3 regions of the Streptomyces sp. NPDC052721 genome follow, and region 1 is predicted to be linked to each of the others. Evidence: riboswitches for the same ligand, from Rfam matches in the RefSeq annotation. Region 1 holds a riboswitch; each other region holds the start of a gene.

What was found. Region 1 has a riboswitch for S-adenosylmethionine ahead of AB0L21_RS08470 (DUF3293 domain-containing protein). Riboswitches for the same ligand answer to the same signal wherever they lie in the genome.
Region 2: another riboswitch for S-adenosylmethionine. It lies ahead of AB0L21_RS00050 (aminotransferase class V-fold PLP-dependent enzyme); the one in region 1 lies ahead of AB0L21_RS08470 (DUF3293 domain-containing protein).
Region 3: another riboswitch for S-adenosylmethionine. It lies ahead of AB0L21_RS33610 (amino acid ABC transporter permease); the one in region 1 lies ahead of AB0L21_RS08470 (DUF3293 domain-containing protein).

The regions. Positions count from the first base shown of each region.
Region 1 covers NZ_JBFATL010000006.1:76,232-82,022, forward strand. The annotation lists gene AB0L21_RS08460 (hypothetical protein) at 1-151, opposite strand, end outside; gene AB0L21_RS08465 (DUF2252 domain-containing protein) at 285-1,715, opposite strand; gene AB0L21_RS08470 (DUF3293 domain-containing protein) at 1,924-2,430, opposite strand; SAM riboswitch class IV at 2,476-2,591, opposite strand; gene AB0L21_RS08475 (FG-GAP-like repeat-containing protein) at 2,732-5,791, opposite strand, start outside.
Region 2 covers NZ_JBFATL010000001.1:6,828-12,618, reverse strand. The annotation lists gene AB0L21_RS00060 (Lrp/AsnC ligand binding domain-containing protein) at 1-217, shown strand, start outside; gene AB0L21_RS00055 (PQQ-binding-like beta-propeller repeat protein) at 234-2,852, opposite strand; gene AB0L21_RS00050 (aminotransferase class V-fold PLP-dependent enzyme) at 2,904-4,265, opposite strand; SAM riboswitch class IV at 4,396-4,513, opposite strand; gene trpD (anthranilate phosphoribosyltransferase) at 4,588-5,652, opposite strand; gene AB0L21_RS00040 (cytochrome bc complex cytochrome b subunit) at 5,774-5,791, opposite strand, start outside.
Region 3 covers NZ_JBFATL010000049.1:21,130-26,920, forward strand. The annotation lists gene AB0L21_RS33595 (FAD-binding oxidoreductase) at 1-635, opposite strand, end outside; gene AB0L21_RS33600 (putative leader peptide) at 777-899, shown strand; gene AB0L21_RS33605 (glutathione S-transferase C-terminal domain-containing protein) at 982-1,869, shown strand; SAM riboswitch class IV at 1,947-2,057, shown strand; gene AB0L21_RS33610 (amino acid ABC transporter permease) at 2,410-3,393, shown strand; gene AB0L21_RS33615 (amino acid ABC transporter ATP-binding protein) at 3,390-4,181, shown strand; gene AB0L21_RS33620 (ABC transporter substrate-binding protein) at 4,364-5,383, shown strand; gene AB0L21_RS33625 (GNAT family N-acetyltransferase) at 5,431-5,791, shown strand, end outside.

The DNA.
Region 1 (5,791 bases):
CGTGGAGGCGGGCGAAGTTCTCGACCTCGACGCGGAAGGTCTCCACGGCGATCTCGTACTCGATCAACGCCTGCTCGGCGGCCCGTACGGCCCGTTCCAGCCGTTCCTCGGGGCGGGGGGCCTGGGACTGGTCGGCTTCCGGGGTTGTCACCCGCCCAGCGTAGCCGTTGCCCGCGGCTCGGTCCGGGTGCAGTTCCCCCGCTCCCGGCGAACCGCCCCTCGGACCCGGCGAGCCGTCCCGCACCACGCCCGGGGAACCCGCCCCCCGGCCCCCGGGAACCCCCTCACACGCCCAGCTCCGCCTCGATCCGCCCCGCCCTGATGCCCGCGACCAGCTCGGCGTGGTCCGCCTCCGTGCGGTCGGCGTAGGCGACGGCGAACGCGGCCATCGCCTCGTCCAGCTCCTCGTTCTTGCCGCAGTAGCCGGCGATCAGCCGGGGGTCGGCGCTGTGGGAGTGGGCGCGGGCCAGCAGGGCGCCGGTCATGCGGCCGTAGTCGTCGATCTGGTCGGCGGCGAGGGCGGCCGGGTCGACGCTGCCCTTGCGGTTGCGGAACTGCCGCACCTGGTACGGGCGCCCTTCGACGGTGGTCCAGCCCAGCAAGGTGTCGCTCACGACCTGCATCCGCTTCTGCCCGAGGACCACGCGGCGTCCCTCGTGCGGCACCGCGGGCGCGGCGAAACCGGCCGTGGCCAGGTGCGGGACGAGCGCGGAGGGGCGGGCCTCCTTCACCTGGAGGACCAGGGGCTCGCCGCGGTGGTCGAGGAGCAGGACGACGTAGGACCGGGTGCCGACGCTGCCGGTGCCGACCACCCGGAAGGCGACGTCGTGCACGGCGTGCCGGGCGAGCAGCGGGTGACGGTCCTCGCCGAGGGTGTCGACGTACGACTCCAGGGACGCGGCGACCGCTGTGGCCTCCGCGTCCGGTATGCGGCGCAGCACCGGCGGCGCGGGCACGAACCGCCGTCCGCCGTCCGGCACCGACTCGGTCGACTTCGCGGCGAACCGGCCGCTGGTGTTGGCCCGGGCCTTCTCCGCGACCCGCTGGAGCGTGCCGAGCAGGTCGTGGGCGTCGGTGTGGGAGACCAGTTCCTCGTCCGCGATGGCGTTCCAGGCGTCGAGCGCGGGCAGCTTGGCGAGCAGCCGCATGGTGCGGCGGTAGGCGCCGGCCGCGTCCCGGGCCGCGGCGCGGCAGGTGTCCTCGTCGGCGCCCGCCTCGCGGCCGGCGAGCACCAGCGAGGCCGCGAGCCGCTTGAGGTCCCACTCCCAGGGGCCGTGCGCGGTCTCGTCGAAGTCGTTGAGGTCGATGACGAGGCCGCCGCGGGCGTCGCCGTACAGCCCGAAGTTGGCCGCGTGGGCGTCACCGCAGATCTGGGTGCCGATCGTGGTCGTGGGGGTGCGCGCGAGGTCGTACGCCATGAGTCCGGCGGATCCGCGCAGGAAGGCGAAGGGGGTGGCCGCCATCCGGCCCACCCGCAGCGGGGTCAGTTCGGGGATGCGGCCGGCGTTGGACTCGGCCACCGCGCTCACCGCGTCGGGGCGGGCGGCGTCCAGGTCCATCGTGCGGTGGGCGGAGCGCGGCACGCTCGACCGGAGCGCCTTGCCCTGCTCCTTCGGCGAGCCCTGCGGCGGCCATGCGGCGAACCCGCGCACCCGGGGCAGGCGGCGCGCGCCCCGGTCCGCCGCGTCCGTCACTCCCACATCGGTTCCGGTCACCGCGACCGCCTCCCCCGCACGGCCCGCCGCCTTCGAACAGGCGACGGTACGAACATCAACTCGGGGAGACCGTACAACCGGTGGCCGAAACGCGTCAGACCCTGTGGAAAACTCCGCCGACGCCGGGGCGGTCGCCGTGGCCGGAAACCGCGGCCGGCGCCACGGCCCGGCCCGGCAGCCGTGCGGTACTCGACGCCGCGCTCGGCCCTCACCCCACCGGGAAGCCCCGCGCTCCCTCGGGCGAAGGCTCCGCTGTCGCCCGCCATCCGAGTGTCAGTGCCTCTTCGGCGCCGAAGCAGGTGAGCAGCCTCCATGCCGGCGCCGACCAGGCGAACACCGCGTCCTGCCCGAACTCCCGTCCCAGCGCGCGTGCTTCGTCGTCGCTCAGGCCGGCGATCGCCGCGCTCGCCTCGGTGTGCCGGCCGTCCGGGTCACCGCCGGCAGCGGGCCACCACGGAAGCCCCCGCCGGCGCAGCAGGCCGAGCAGTTCCTGATGCGCGCGGTGGTTGTGCTGTCGGGAGGCGCGGGCGCCCCGGGGGTTGTGGGCCGTGACCACATGGATCGTCTCCCCGTGGGGGACGGGAAACCGGCCGACCACCACGCCGGGCGGTGCCGGGGTGATGCGGACCGGCCCTTCGGGCAACTCCACGTCCACGACGGCCTGCTGGTAGAGGCCCCACTGGCGGGTTCTCGTGATCGGGATGCCGGCGGTCATGAGGGTCTCCGTTCGGGAGGGACCCCCTTACCCGCCGGGCAGGGAGATCCGCGCTTACCCCCACGGGAGCGTGGGGGCCCGGTCTTCCCTGGAGGGCACCTTGCGCGGTGAGCGAGGTTGCCAGCCGACGCTCGTCCAGGGGCGCGATCGGCTTCGTGACCGAGGCGGATCCTGACACAGGGTCCGGCGGGAAGTCCAGCTTCCGGAAGGCGGAGGCGCCTCCACGCCGCCTCGCGAAGAACCGGCCACGGACCCCGCGTCCGGATCCGTGGCCGGCCCCCCGACGGCCCCGGCGCAGCCGTCACATGACGGCCTTGTACCCCTTCCACCCCGTGGCGATCTTCACGCGGCCCCCGAACGAGCCCTTGCCGTTGCCGTTGTAGCGCCACACGGTGCCCGCGGTGTCGCGGGCCACGAGGTCCGCGCGGCCGTCGCCGGTGAAGTCGCCTGCGCCGACGACCGCGTTGTAGGAGGCGCCCCAGTCGGCGAACACCTTGACGCGGGCCTTGAGACCGCCCGTGCTCGTGGTGTTCGCCTCGTACCGCCACAGCTCGTCGGACTTGTCCTGGACGAGGAGGTCGCCGCGGCCGTCGCCGTTGAGGTCACCGGCGCCGACGATCTTCTTGTAGCCGGTCCAGTGGGAGGCGATCTTCGTGCGGGTGGAGAGCTTGCCGTTCGCCGCGCCCTTGAAGAGGTAGACGTCTCCGGTCGAGGACTGGCGGCCGATCAGGTCGGGCCGGCCGTCACCGTTGACGTCGCCGGGTGAGGTCAGGACGTCGTACGCGTTCCAGCCGGAGGTGCCGAGCGAGGTGTACTGCGTGCCGGGCGTGGGGGCCTTGCCGCAGGCCGGGCGGTAGGCCCGCAGGGCGCCGCCGGTGCGGACCAGCACGTCGTTGCAGTGGTCGCCGTCGAGGTCGCCGAACGGCACGATCCGGGCGGTGGCCGGCCAGCCGGAGCCGGAGACCGTGCCGCCCAGTGTGCCGGTACCGGTGCCGCGCCGGACGGTGAGGGTGCCGGAGGAGCTGAGGGTGAGGACGTCACCGACCCCGTCGTTGCCGGCGTAGTCGCGCGGTGCCGCCGCTCCGGCCGTCACCTTGACGTCTCCGGAGAGGGTGAGCGCGGCGCCCTGGCCGTCGGCGGGCCGGGCGGTGAGGGTCCAGGTGTAGGTGCCGTTGGCGACCAGACGGCCGGCGGTGTCCTTGCCGTCCCAGGCGGCCTTCAGCAGGCCCCGGGCCGTGGCACCGGAGAGCGTACGGACGGTGGCGCCGGACGTCTTCCGACGGACGGTCACCTTCCAGTCGGCGGCGGGCTTGGACAGCCACCAGGTGCCGGACCAGGTCGCGGGGCCCGCGGTGACCGTGGCGTCGACGGCCGTGAGGGGGGACGCCGGCACGCCGGCCGGTACGACGTGCACGCGCTGGTCGCGGTCGGCGTAGGCGACGCCGCCGCCGAAGCGGTCCACGGTCCAGCTGGTCCCGGCCCCGGTGTTGTCCTGGCCGATGTCGGTCCAGTCGGCGAGCTCGCGGCTCGGCAGGTCGGTGTGACTGCCGCCGTCCGGCAGCCCGTTGTGCAGGTCGAGCAGCCTCAGCCCGCTGTCCGACTGGGTGCCGGCAACCCGCTCGACCAGGTATCCGTCCCCGAGCAGGACCCGGCCGTCCGGGGCGGTGGAGGTGCGCTTGGTCGTACGGTCGTACAGGCCCGAACCCTGGACGTCGCCCCAGGCGTCCCGGCACACCCAGTAGACGAAACGGCCCACGGCCTGGAGGGCGGACGGGGTGCAGCCGTTGCGGGTGGTGAAGGACTCGACGGCGGTGCCCGCGGGCAGCCGGGTGGCCGTGACCTTTCCGCCGCTCGCCGCGCCGCTCCACAGGGTGTTCCCCCACACGGCCGCGGCGACCCGGTCGCGCTTGAGCAGGACCTTGCCCGCCCCGGCGGTGGCGAACTCACCGATGTACTGCTTGCCGGAGGAGGCGCCGTCGACGACGGCGTACCGGCCGGAGAGATCCGTGAGCTGCGGGGAGTCGTCGCCGGTGTCGAGGGTCGGGCCCCAGTCGGCGGCGCCGTTGGCGCGGAGCATCGTCAGGCCGGACTCGGTGGCGTCGCGGCGGCCGTGGTGGCCGGTGCCGTCGGCGAACATCCGGATGCAGCGGGGCGTGGTCTCGTCGCAGAACCCGTCCCAGCCGCTGACCAGGCCGTCCACGGTGGTCCGCGCGGGGCTCGGGGCGCCGCTCGTGGTGAGCCAGGTGCTGCGGTAGGCGCCGAGGATCGTGTGCGGCTCGTAGAGCGTGCTGTTGTCGGCCGTGGTGAGGACGCCGCTGCCGAGGGAGAGTCCGTGGACCTGCGCGGGCATCGGCTGTACGGCGGTCAGGCGGCTGCGGGTGACCGAGCCGTCGGCGCCCTGGGCGACCCGGTACACGCCCCAGTCGAGGTCGCCCCGGTCGATGTACTTCGCGGCGCCCGCCACCAGGACGGAGCCGTCCGGGGCCTGGACGAGCTGACGGGCGGCCGGGTCCATGACCTTGGTCATGGCCGTGTCCGAGCCGTCGGACGTGAGGGCGAACAGGGGCTGGCCCCGGTACTTGTTGTCCCCCGGTGACATCGGCTCGACGCCCAGCAGGGCCGAGCCGACGACACCGTAGGCGGCCTGGTACGACAGCGAACTCGTCTCCAGGGTGCGGGGCGTCGCGTCCGGGTCGGCCCGGTCGAGCAGGTCCGCCTTGCCGCGTCCGGTGCGCAGCCGCAGCACCGAGCCGGGGCTCAGCCGGAAGCCGGTCACCTCCCAGGCCTCCTGCGGACTGGGCCGGTCGGGCAGCGCCTGCGCCCCGCCGGTGGCGAGGTCGACGATGCTCCAGTGGCCGCCGTCCTCCGTCTCGTAGCGCAGGATGACCGACCGGGCGTCGCCGTCCTCGACGCGGAGGTCGTGGGCGCCGCCGGGCAGGCCCGTCACCGGCGTCCGGCGGACCTCGCCGTTCTCGGCCCGCAGCAGCTCCCACGCGTCCGGGTTGCCGGCGACGTTGCTCGTGCTGGTGAGGATGGTGTCGCCGAACGTGCCCTGGTACGTGTGGCCCTCGGGCACCGGCACCACGACGGTGCCGCCCGGCGTCCCCGCGCCCCGGACGAGGGTGACCTGGGCGTCCTCCTCCGAGTAGAGGGCGACGGTGTCCGACCCGTCCCCGTAGTGGCCGGGTGCGAAGGAGACGTCCCCGCGGTAGGTGCCGTTGTCGATGTCGTACCAGAGCGGGACCGGCAAGCGCTGTCGCAGCGCGGTGGTGGCGCCGGTGGCGTAGTCCGTCCACAGGAACCGGTCATCGCCCTCCTGCACCCACAGGAAGCCGCTGGTCCCGGCGTTGAGGATCCAGGT
Region 2 (5,791 bases), on a different contig from region 1:
CGCTTCGCTGGATTCGGTGAGCGAGGTGTTCTCCGTCACCGGTACGTACGACCTGATCGCGATGGTCCGGGTGCGGGAGCACGAGAACCTCGCCGAGATCATTCCGGGGCGGATCAGCAAGATCCCCGGGGTGGAGGCCACGGACACGCACGTCGCGTTCCGCACCTACTCCCAGCACGACCTGGAGGCCGCGTTCGCGATCGGCCTCGACAACTAGGGACGACCAGGGACGGCTACCCGCTCACGTCCACCACGGCGATCCCGGTGCCCGAGGGGACGTAGAGCCGGCCGCCGCGCGCGACCGGCGTGTGCTGGTCGTCGCCCGCGTCCCGGCCCAGGACCGCGCTCCAGCGCTTCGTCCCGTTCAGGTCCAGCGCACAGACCTTCTCGCCCGCACGCGCGTACACGGTGCCACCGGCCACCACCGCCCGGGGACCGGCCGAGCCGCCCTCGAAGCCGTACCTCCAGGCACGGGAGCCGTCGGCCGCCCGGACGGCGTACACGCCACCCTGTTCGGCGCCGACGGCGAGCGTACGGCTGCCCCCGGTCAGGATGCCGCCGTCGTCCTCCTTGCGCCACAGCCGCCGGCCGTCCGTGACGCGGAAGCCCTCCAGTCCGGCGGCGGAGTCCGTGAACAGGGTCGTGCCCGCGAGAGCCAGGGCGGTCACGTCGGTGCCCGCGGACACCTGCCACTTCCGCGAACCGTCCCGCGCGTCCAGCGCCAGCAGGACGTCGCCGTAGCTGCCCGTGCAGACCGTCCCGGCCGAGACGAGCGGGGTGCCGGTGGGGCCGGCCGGGGTCCTGGCGGTCCAGTTCTCGCTGCCGTCGGCGGCGTAGCAGCGCAGCCCGCCCGTGTCCGTGCCGCCGACGGAGACGAGGACGCCCTGGCCGAGCAGGACGGGGACGGCGTACCGCTGGTCGCCGAGGGTGCGGGTCCACAGCGGGCTGCCGGACGGGCTCACCGCGGTCAGCCGGCGCGTGTCCTCGGAGTGGAGGCCCACCACGCAGTACACGGCGTCCCGGGTGGCCACGGGTGTGGAGACGTCGTCGCCGAGCCGGACCTTCCAGCGCTTGGAGCCGTCCCGGGAGATCGCGTGCAGCACGCCGCCGGAGGTGCCCGCGTAGACGACGGAACCGTCCGGGGAGAGCGCGCAGCAGGCCCCGTCCAGACCGCCGATGCCGCCGAGGTCGTACTGCCAGCGCAGCACCGCCGCGGGGGTGGTGCCGTGGGCCGACGGCGCCGATGAGCGGTCGCTGTCGCCACTGCTCTCGGTACCGAACCCGTACTCCCACAGCCAGTCACCGGCCCCCACCCCGGCCGCGGCGACGGCTCCCCCGGCGAGTAGCTTGAGGAGCCGACGGCGACCGGGGGCCACGGGACCCGGACGGCGGCCGGGGGTGGTCAAGTCGGTGGGGGCGGCCGCCACCGCGGAGCCGGTAGGGGTGGCCGCGCTGGTCGGGTCGGCAGGGACGGCCGAACCGGCCGGGCCTGCCGCGGGGGCCGCCGAGCCGGTAGGAGTGGCCGCTACCGCCGAGCCGTCCGGGACGGCGCGGGACGGCGCGCCGGCCGCGTCGGCGGGGACGGCCGAACCCGCCGGGGCTGCCGCGGAGGCCGAGCCGGGAGTCGCCGAACCGTAGGGGGTGGCGCGGGAGGCCGAGTCGGCCGGGAGGGCAACGGCCGCCGAGCCGGTAGCAGTGGCCGCCACCGCCGAGCCGTCCGGGACGGCGCGGGCCGCCGCGCCGGCCGCGTCGGCGGGGACGGCCGAACCCGCCGGGGCTACCGCCGGGGCCGCCGAGCCGGGAGTCGCCGAACCGTAGGGGGTGGCGCGGGAGGCCGAGTCGTCCGGGAGGGCAACGGCCGCCGAGCCGGTAGGAGTGGCCGCCACCGCCGAGCCGTCCGGGACGGCAGGGGCCGCCGCGGCGGTGGGGGTGGCGGGTTGGGGGGCCAGGTACTCCACGCCGCTGGGGCGGTCGTCCGGGGCCGGGCGGGGCCGGGCCGCGGGGCCGTACCAGCCCGGGCGGACGGCGGCGCGCAGGGCGTCCGGGGTGAAGCCGGCGCCCGCCACCACCTCCGCCGGCTCCGGGCGCTCCAGCGGGTCCTCGCGCAGACAGGCCGTCACCAGCGGACGGATGTCCTCCGGCACGCCGGACAGGTCGAAGTCGCGGGTGAGGACGCGCAGCAGGACCACCGAGTCCCGGCCCTCGCCGAACGGCTCCCGGCCGGCCGCCGCGTAGGCGAGGACCGCGCCGAGGGAGAAGACGTCGCTGGGCGGGCCGACCTGGCCGCCGTTGCGGATCTGCTCCGGCGAGACGTAGCCGACCGAGCCGACGACCGCGCCGGTGCGGGTCAGCGAGGTGGCCTCCAGCGCCCGGACGATCCCGAAGTCGATGACCCGGGGCCCGTCCGGGCCCAGCAGGATGTTCGACGGCTTCAGGTCGCGGTGGACCAGACCCTTGGCGTGGATGGCCCCCAGCGCCTCGCCGAGCGCGGCGCCGAGGATCCGGACGGCGGGGACGGGCAGCGCGCCGTGGTCCAGGACGGCGTCCCGCAGGTTCGGTCCGGACACGAACTCCGTTGCCATCCACGGCCGTTCGGCCGCCGTGTCGGCGTCCACGACCCGTGCGGTGTAGGTGTCCGCGCCGCCGACGGTCTGGGCGGCGCGGACCTCGTGGCGGAAGCGGGCGCGGAAGGTGCGGTCCTCGGCGTGCTCGGCCCGTACGACTTTCACCGCGAGCCGCAGTCCGGTGCGGGACTCGGCGAGGTAGACCTCGCCCATGCCTCCCGCGCCCAGTCTGTGCGTGGTGGTGTACGGGCCGATGTGGCGCGGGTCTGTGGCGCGCAGCGGCTGCACTGACGGGGTCCCCCTGTCCGACGTGGTGTCAAGGGGAGGTTATAGCGCTGCTCAGACCGCCGGCACGCAGCGGCCGTCCTCCGTGCGGTACTGCCACTTCGCGCCCTGGGCCACCAGCTCCTTGACGGCGTTCACGAAGCGCTCCACGTGCTCGTCCGGCGTGCCCGCGCCGAAGCTGACGCGGATGGCGTTGAGGGACTTCTCGCCGGGGGCCGCCTCGGGGGCGCCGCACTCGCCCTGGGTCTGCGGGTCGCTGCCGAGCAGGGTGCGGACCAGGGGGTGGGCGCAGAAGAGGCCGTCGCGGACGCCGATGCCGTACTCGGCGGAGAGCGCGGCGGCGAAGTGCGAGCTGTTCCAGCCCTCGACGACGAAGGAGAGGACGCCGACGCGCGGGGCGTCGTCCCCGAAGAGGGACAGCACGCGTACCTCGGGCACGTCGGCCAGGCCCTCGCGGACCTTGGCGATCAGGTGCTGTTCGCGGGCGACGAGGGTGTCCCAGCCGGCCTCGGTGAGGGCCTTGCAGGCGGAGGCGATGGCGTAGGCGCCGATGACGTTCGGGGAGCCGGCCTCGTGGCGGGCCGCGGTCTGGTGCCACTCGACGGCCACGCCGCCGTCCTCGCGCCGGGTGACCTTGCGGCTGGCACCGCCGCCCGCGAGGTACGGCTCGGCCGCCTGGAGCCAGTCGGCGCGGCCGGCCAGGACTCCGGAGCCGAAGGGTGCGTACAGCTTGTGGCCGGAGAAGGCGACCCAGTCGACGTCCAGGTCACGGAGGTCCACCGGGTGGTGCGGGGCCAGCTGTGCGGCGTCCAGGACGATGCGGGCGCCGTGCGCGTGCGCGGCGGCGGCCAGTTCGCGCACCGGCCACAGCTCACCGGTGACGTTGGAGGCTCCGGTGACGCAGACCAGGGCCGGGCCGTGAGGGTCGCGGTCGGCGAGGGCCCGCTCCAGGGTCTCCACGGCCTGCCGCGGGGTGCGCGGGGCGTCGAGGTAGCTGACCCGCGCGTCCTGCCAGGGCAGCAGGGAGGCGTGGTGCTCGGTCTCGAAGACGAAGACCTGGCAGTCCGCCGGGATCGCCCGGGCCAGCAGGTTGAGGGAGTCGGTGGTCGAACGGGTGAAGATCACCTGGTCGGCCGGGCGGCAGCCGAGGAAGTCGGCGACCGTCTTGCGGGCGTTCTCGAACAGGTCGGTGGAGAGCTGGGAGAGGTAGCCGGCGCCGCGGTGGACGCTGCCGTAGTACGGGGCGTACGCGGCGACGTCGTCCCAGACGCGCTGGAGGGCGGGGGCGCTGGCCGCGTAGTCCAGGGCGGCGTAGCTGACTTCGCCGCCGGTGACCAGCGGGACGGTGACATCTCGCCCCAGAACGGGCAGAGGGGTGCAAACGGACTGGTCGGCGGCAGCGGTGGAGACAGACATGGCGGAACTCCCGTGACAGGAACGCGAGAAGAGAGAAAAGGGGTGTGCGGAGGCGGGGCTCTGCGGCCCTAACGCATTCGCTTGCTCACGGAAGGCTCCCTCGAACGACCAGGACCCCTGGTATGCGAGGGGTCCGCGCTTGCCGTAGGCCTTGCTGCCGTACGGCCTGGTCTTCACCCGGGGCACCCCGCCACGGACGGAGGGTTGCCGGACAGTCGGCCGGGGCCTCATGACTGTCACTCATGACCTGGTTCAGGAACGTACGTGAAGTGATCGTCGTCCCGCAACCCGTGTCCGGATCGCGGGACGGCTCCCGGGGGCGTCAGGCGTTGCTGACGGCCACCCAGCGGTCCAGGGCGCGCTTGGCCGCGCCCGAGTCGATCGACTCCGCGGCCCGCGCCATGCCCGCGCGGATCTGCTCGGTGAGCGGCGCGTCCGTCGGCTCCAGGGCCACCAGCGCCGCCGCCGAGTTCAGCAGGACGGCGTCCCGTACGGCCCCCCTCTCGCCGTCCAGCAGCCGGCGGGCGACCTCGGCGTTGTAGGAGGCGTCGGCACCGCGCAGGGCGTCCACGGGGACCAGGTCGATGCCGACCTCGCGCGGGTCGAAGACCTCCTCCGTGACCTTGCCGTCCCGGACCACCCACACCCGGGAGGAGGCGGTGACGGTCAGCTCGTCCAGGCCGTCGTCGCCCCGGAAGACCAGCGCGGAGTTGCCGCGCTCGGCGAGGACACCGGCGACGATCGGCGCCATGCGGGGATCCGCGACACCGACGGCCTGGGACCGCACCTGCGCGGGGTTGGTCAGCGGACCCAGCACGTTGAACGTGGTGCGGATGCCCAACTGCCCGCGTGCGGGGGCGACATGACGCAGGGACGGGTGGAACCGCACCGCGAAGCAGATGGTGATGCCGGCCTCCTCGGCCACCTCGGCCACCCGCCGCGGGGTCAGGTTCAGGTTGATCCCCAGCTTCTCCAGGACGTCGGAGGAGCCGGAGGCGGAGGACGCGGCGCGGTTGCCGTGCTTGACGACCTTGGCCCCCGTGCCGGCCACGACGATCGAGGACATGGTGGAGATGTTCACCGTCTTGGCGCCGTCGCCGCCGGTGCCGACGATGTCGACGGCCGGGCCGGGCACCTCGATGACGTTCGCGTGCGCGTACATCGTCCGGACCAGTCCGGTGATCTCCTGGACCGTCTCGCCCTTGGCCCGCAGCGCCACCATGAAGCCCGCGATCTGCGCGTCGGTCGCCTCCCCGCGCATGATCAGGTCCATCGCCCAGGCGGTGTCGTCGGCGGACAGGTCCCGGCCGTCCAGCAGACCGTTCAGCAGGGCGGGCCAGGAGCGGCCCGCCGCGGTGTCGCCTCCAGCGGGGGTCACAGCGCTCATCAGCCGCTCCTTGAACAGATTCCTGCTTGCGTCGTACACCACCCTATCCAGCCCCGGGCACGCGAAGGACCCCGTCCGCAACCCGGACGGGGTCCTTCAGCGTGGCGTGGCGACGCGGGGATCAGTGGTGGCCGTGGCC
Region 3 (5,791 bases), on a different contig from region 1:
AGCGAGGCGAGATCGCCGCCCCAGGTGCCGGCCGCGTTCACCACCGCCGGTGCGTGGATGTCGCCCCGGTCGGTGCGGACGCCGTACACCGCTCCCCGCGCCGTGCGCAGCACCCCGGTCACCGTACGGCCGGTGTGCACGGCGGCTCCGGAGGCGCGGACCAGGTGTGCGGCGGCCAGCGCGGGCATGACCTGGGCGTCCTGCGGGTAGTGCACCGCACCGGCCATGCCGGGTGCCATGTGCGGTTCCAGCTCGGCCAGTTGCTCCGCGTCGACCGGTACGGCGGTGACGCCGGCCCTCCGCTGGTCCGCGGCGAAGTCGCGCAGCGCGGCCAGGGTGCCGGGCGTCGGGGCGACCACGAGGCCGCCCTTGGCCTCGTACTCGATCGCGGTGCCCAGCTCCCGCGCCAGCCCGGCCCACAACCGGGCCGACAGCAGCGCGAGTTCGAGTTCCGGGCCCGGCTCCTTGTCGGAGACGAGCAGGTTGCCCTCGCCGGCGCCGGTGGTGCCGCCGGCCACCGGGCCCCGGTCCACCAGCCGCACGTCGAGTCCGGCGCGCGCGGCGTACAGAGCACAGGCCGCGCCCGTCATTCCGGCCCCGACGACCACGACATCGCAGGTCAGTCGCTTCGCCACGCCAGTACTATGTCACATGTTTCTCTCCCTGAGGAGTCCCCGGCGCCGGCCTCCGATCCCCAGGCGTGGACGCCCCCTTGACGTCGTACGGAGCCCGATCGACACTCCAGGGAGGGAATCCTAGTGAACAGGTAGGGAATCATGGCGCGCCGCGAAACGGGCACCGGCCGAACCGGCCGGACGCCGTTGCGCGCACCCCTGCTCACCTCCCGTCGCCACATCGACCTGCAGCGCGTCTGCAGCGCGATCAGCCGCCACCGCTGAGCCGGGCCGTCCCCTCGCCCCCACCGACCGGTCACGCCCGCGCCGGCACGCCCCTCCGCACACCCACCACCCGGGGAGACGCATGTCCATCACTCCGCTCGCCGCCATCCCGTCCACCCGCGGTACCGCTCCCGTCTTCCGGGGCCGGATCGGCGGGGACGAGCGCAGCGGCCACTACGCCGTGCCGCACCGCTACCGGCTCCATCTGTCGACCGCCTGCCCCGACGGGCTGCGCCTCGCCGTCGGCCACAGCCTGCTCGGCCTGGATGCCCGCTGTCCCGTCACCCTCCTGCCCGCCGTCCCGGACTGTCCCGGCGGCGGCCACGCGGCGCTGCGCCCGCTCTACGAGGCGAGCGCCCACCACTACACCGGCCCGGCGCTCGCGCCCGTGCTCAGCGACGACTGGTCCGGACGCATCGTCAGCACCCACACCCCCGACATCCTGCGCGACCTGGACCGGTTCCGGCCGGGCGGCCACGCCCGCCTGTACCCCTCCGGCCTGGAGTCCGTGATCGAGGCCGTCGAGCGGATGTGCGCCGAGGGCATCGAGGAGGCCGCGCAGCGCGCCGGACGCGCCGGTGCCGCCCCCGCCGAACGGGCCGCCGCCCTCGACGTGCTGCTGGACACCCTCGGCCGGCTGGAGCGGCGGCTGAACGGCGAGGAGTACCTGGCCGACGACCGGCTCACCGCGGCCGACATCGAACTGTGGGTCACCCTGGTGCAGCTCGACACCGTCCACCGCTGCCACCTGGACGCCTCCGCCGTGCACCGCATCGCCGGCCACCGCGCCCTGTGGGCCTACGCCCGCCGCCTGGCCGCCCACCCAGCCTTCGGCCGCCACCTCGACCTCGACGGCATCGCCCGCCGCCACCACGGCCGCTGCCAAGGCCTTGAGGCCGCCGGAGCCGCTGTCCAGATCCTGGACTGGGCAGGCCACGCCGCCGAGACCCCGGACACTTCGCGCAGGTGAGAGAGGTTCGCCGATGTCCACTGGGCGGACGGCCGTTGACATCCGAACGGGCAACTGCCTTACTTACGGCTCAGAACGGTCATGAGCGTCAGCGCCAAGCCCTGGCTCGCTGACCGGCAACCCTCGCATCGCGGTGGGGTGCCCCAGGTGACGACCGGACCGGATGACGTTTTCGGTAAGCGCGAGGCCCCACGGGGCCGGAACAGTGACAGGTGACGCCATGTACGCAGCTCCCAGGACGGCCGCGAGCCGCCCCCAGGGCTGCGTACCGTCGTACGCCGGTCTCCTCGTCGCCGACCGCGCCGTCGATCTGCTCCGCGTGAACAGCGCACTGTGTACCGCACCGGGCTCTGCCCGCTGTCAGGGCTGACGTCTCCTCCCAGCCCCCGCGTTCCCGCCGCACACCGCTTGTCCGGTGTGCCGTTGTCCGCCCAGCCCCCGGTTCCGCGCCTGTCCGTGCGCCGCCTCGTGCCGCAGTGCCGTCGTGGCCCACCTCGCTTCCGCGCGGCCCCGGGGTGACCGACTCCGCCGGAGCCCACCATGAGTGAACCCCCAGGCGCCGCCGTCTCCCTGGCCGAGGCGCCCGCCGCCGTCGACACACCGTCAAACCCACTGCCAGCCCAGCGAGTTCAGCCGCTGCGCCGCCCCGGCCGGTGGATCGTCACCGCCGCCGTCCTCGTGCTCGTCGCGCAGATCCTGCACGGACTGGTCACGAACCCCTTCTACCAGTGGGACCGCTTCCGTTACTGGTTCCTGCGCCCCACCGTTCTCGACGGCCTCCTCGTCACCCTCGAAGTCACCGCGCTCAGCGCTGTCCTGGGGCTCCTCGGCGGCATCCTGCTGGCCCTCGCCCGGCTCTCCGGAAGCCCGGTGCTGCGGGCCGTCAGCTGGACCTACACCTGGCTGTTCCGCTCCGTACCGCTCATCGTCGTACTGATCTTCCTGTACAACTTCAGCGCCCTGTACAAGACGTTGAGCCTCGGCGTGCCCTTCGGACCCGCCTTCGTCACCTTCGACGAGTCCCGGCTGGCCACCGACATGACGATCGCCGTCATCGGCCTCAGCCTCAACGAGGCGGCGTACGCGGCCGAGGTGGTCCGCGGCGGCATCCTCTCCGTCGACCAGGGACAGCACGAGGCCGCCGCCGCGCTCGGCCTGCCCAAGGGCTACCAGTTCCGCAGGATCGTCTTCCCGCAGGCCCTCAGGTCCATCACCCCGAACTACGTCAACCAGCTCATCGGCCTCATCAAGAGCACCTCCCTGGTCTTCTACGTGTCGCTCCTCGACCTGTTCGGCACGGTGCAGTCGATGGGCAGCACCTACCCCGGTGACGTCGTGCCGCTGCTGATGGTCGCCACCGTCTGGTACCTGATCCTCACCAGCGCCGTGTCCGTCGTCCAGTTCCACGTCGAGCGGTACCACGCCCGGGGCGCCACCCGCACCCTGCCGCCGACCCCCCTGCAGAAGGCCCGGGCCGGCCTCGCCGGCCTGCGGGCCCGGCTGAGCCGGGAGGCCGCCGTATGACCACCGCGCACACCCTTCCGAAGACCGCCCCCGCCGCGCTCGAAGTGCACGGCGTCCACAAGTGGTACGGCTCCCACCGCGTCCTCGACGGCATCGACCTGACCGTGCGCCCCGGGGAGGTCACGGTGATCCTCGGGCCGTCCGGCTCCGGCAAGTCCACGCTGCTCAGGGTGATCAACCACCTGGAGAAGCCCGAGATCGGCCACGTCAGCGTGGGCGGCGAGCTGATCGGGGTGAAGCGGCACGGGGACCGGCTCAAGGAACTCAGCGAGCGCGCCATCCTCGCCCAGCGCAGCCGGATCGGCTTCGTCTTCCAGAACTTCAACCTCTTCCCGCACCTGACCGTCCTGGAGAACGTCGCCACGGCCCCCGCCGCCACCGGCAGGCTGAGCAGGGCGGCGGCGCAGGAACTCGCCTGGGAACTCCTCGACCGCGTCGGTCTCGGCGACAAGACCGGCGCCTACCCGCGGCAGTTGTCCGGCGGACAGCAGCAGCGCGTCGCCATCGCCCGCGCCCTCGCCCTGCGGCCCGGCATCATCCTCTTCGACGAGCCGACCTCGGCGCTCGACCCCGAACTCGTCGGCGAGGTGCTGGCCGTCATCAAGGACCTGGCGACCAGCGGCACCACCCTCGTCATCGTCACCCACGAGATCGGCTTCGCCCGCGAGGTCGCCGACCGGGTCGTCTTCATCGACGGCGGCCGGATCGTCGAACAGGGCCCGCCCGGCGAGGTGCTGGACCGGCCCCGACACGCACGGACCCGGGAATTCCTCGGCAAGGTGCTCTGACCGGGCCGCCCCGGCAGGGTGCACCGACCGCGCCGTCCCCACAAGGTGCTCCGACCCTGCCCGTCCCGGCGAGGTGCTCCGGCCTGCCGCCCGGGCCCTCCCCGACCACCACCCCCCACGGCACCCCGCTCACCAGCCTCATCGCTCACCACCCTCACCAGCGAGACAAGGACAGCCACGCCATGCCTACCCATCTCTCCCGACGCGCCCTGATCCGCGGCATCACCACGGCGACCGCCGTCGCCACCCTCGCCACCGGGCTCGCCGCCTGCGGAGGCGACAGCGAGGCCGTCACCAAGACCGACGCCACCGGCACGGTGACCGTGGGGCGGCTGTCCAACGGAGCCGCCGAGGAGACCGCGCTGAAGGTCTCCGAAGTGAAGTCCATCAGCGCCGAACTGCCCGCCTCCGTCCGCAGGAGCGGCAAGCTCGTCATCGGCGTCGGAGCCCTGCCCTCGGGCTCCGCCCCGCTGAACTTCGTGGGCAGCGACCAGAAGACCCTCACCGGCTCCGAGCCCGACCTCGGGCGCCTGGTCGCCGCGGTCCTCGGCCTGAAGCCCGAGATCAGGAACTCCACCTGGGAGAACCTCTTCGTCGGTGTCGACAGCGGCAAGGTCGACGTGGCCTTCTCCAACGTCACCGTCACCGAGGAACGCAAGAGGAAGTACGAGTTCGCCTCCTACCGCAAGGACAACCTGGCCTTCGAGGTGCTGAAGAAGAACCCCTGGAACTTCGACGGCGACTACCGCGACCTCGCCGGCAAGACGGTCAGCGTGGGCGCCGGCACCAACCAGGAGAAGATCCTCCTGGAGTGGAAGACCAAGCTGGCCAAGGAAGGCAAGAAGCTCACCGTCAAGTACTTCCCGGACCAGAACGCCACCAACCTGGCGCTGAGCAGCGGAAAGATCGACGCCTTCTTCGGCCCCAACCCCGCGGTCGCCTACCGTGCCCGGCAGACCGCGAACACCCCCGGCGCCACCCGTGACGCGGGCACCTTCTCCGGCGCCGGCGAGACGCTCCAGGGCCTGATCGCCGCCACCGCCAAGAAGGACAGCGGACTCGCCAAGCCGCTCTCCGACGCCCTCAACCATCTGATCGAGCACGGCCAGTACGGCAAGTGGCTGGCCGCCTACGGCCTGTCCAGCGAGTCCGTGGCGAAGTCGGAGGTCAACCCGCCCGGGCTGCCGCTGGACAACTCCTGACGGGTCGCCGGTCCATCGATATGGAGCCGAGAGAGGGCATCGCTTCCGTGGCTCACCCGACCGACGTCCGCCCCGGCGCGGCCCCGCTCCTGCCCGCTGCCCCCGCCCTGGACAACGCCGTGTGGGCCGCCCTCGCCGGCCCGCACGCCCAGCTCGCCGACCGGTACGGCCGCGCGGCCCGCTACCGGCCGGAGACCTACGCCTTCGCGGCGCTCGCCGACCCGGCGGACCCGGCGGCCTGGACCGACCTGCACACGCTCGTCGGTCCGGGAAACCCCGTACGGGTCAAGCCGGCCGCGTGGGTTCCCGACGGCTGGGAGGTGCTCGGCGAGGGCGCGGGCGTCCAGCTCGTGGACACCGCGCTGCGGGCCGAACCGGCCCCGGAGGCGGTGCCCCTGGGAGCCGGCG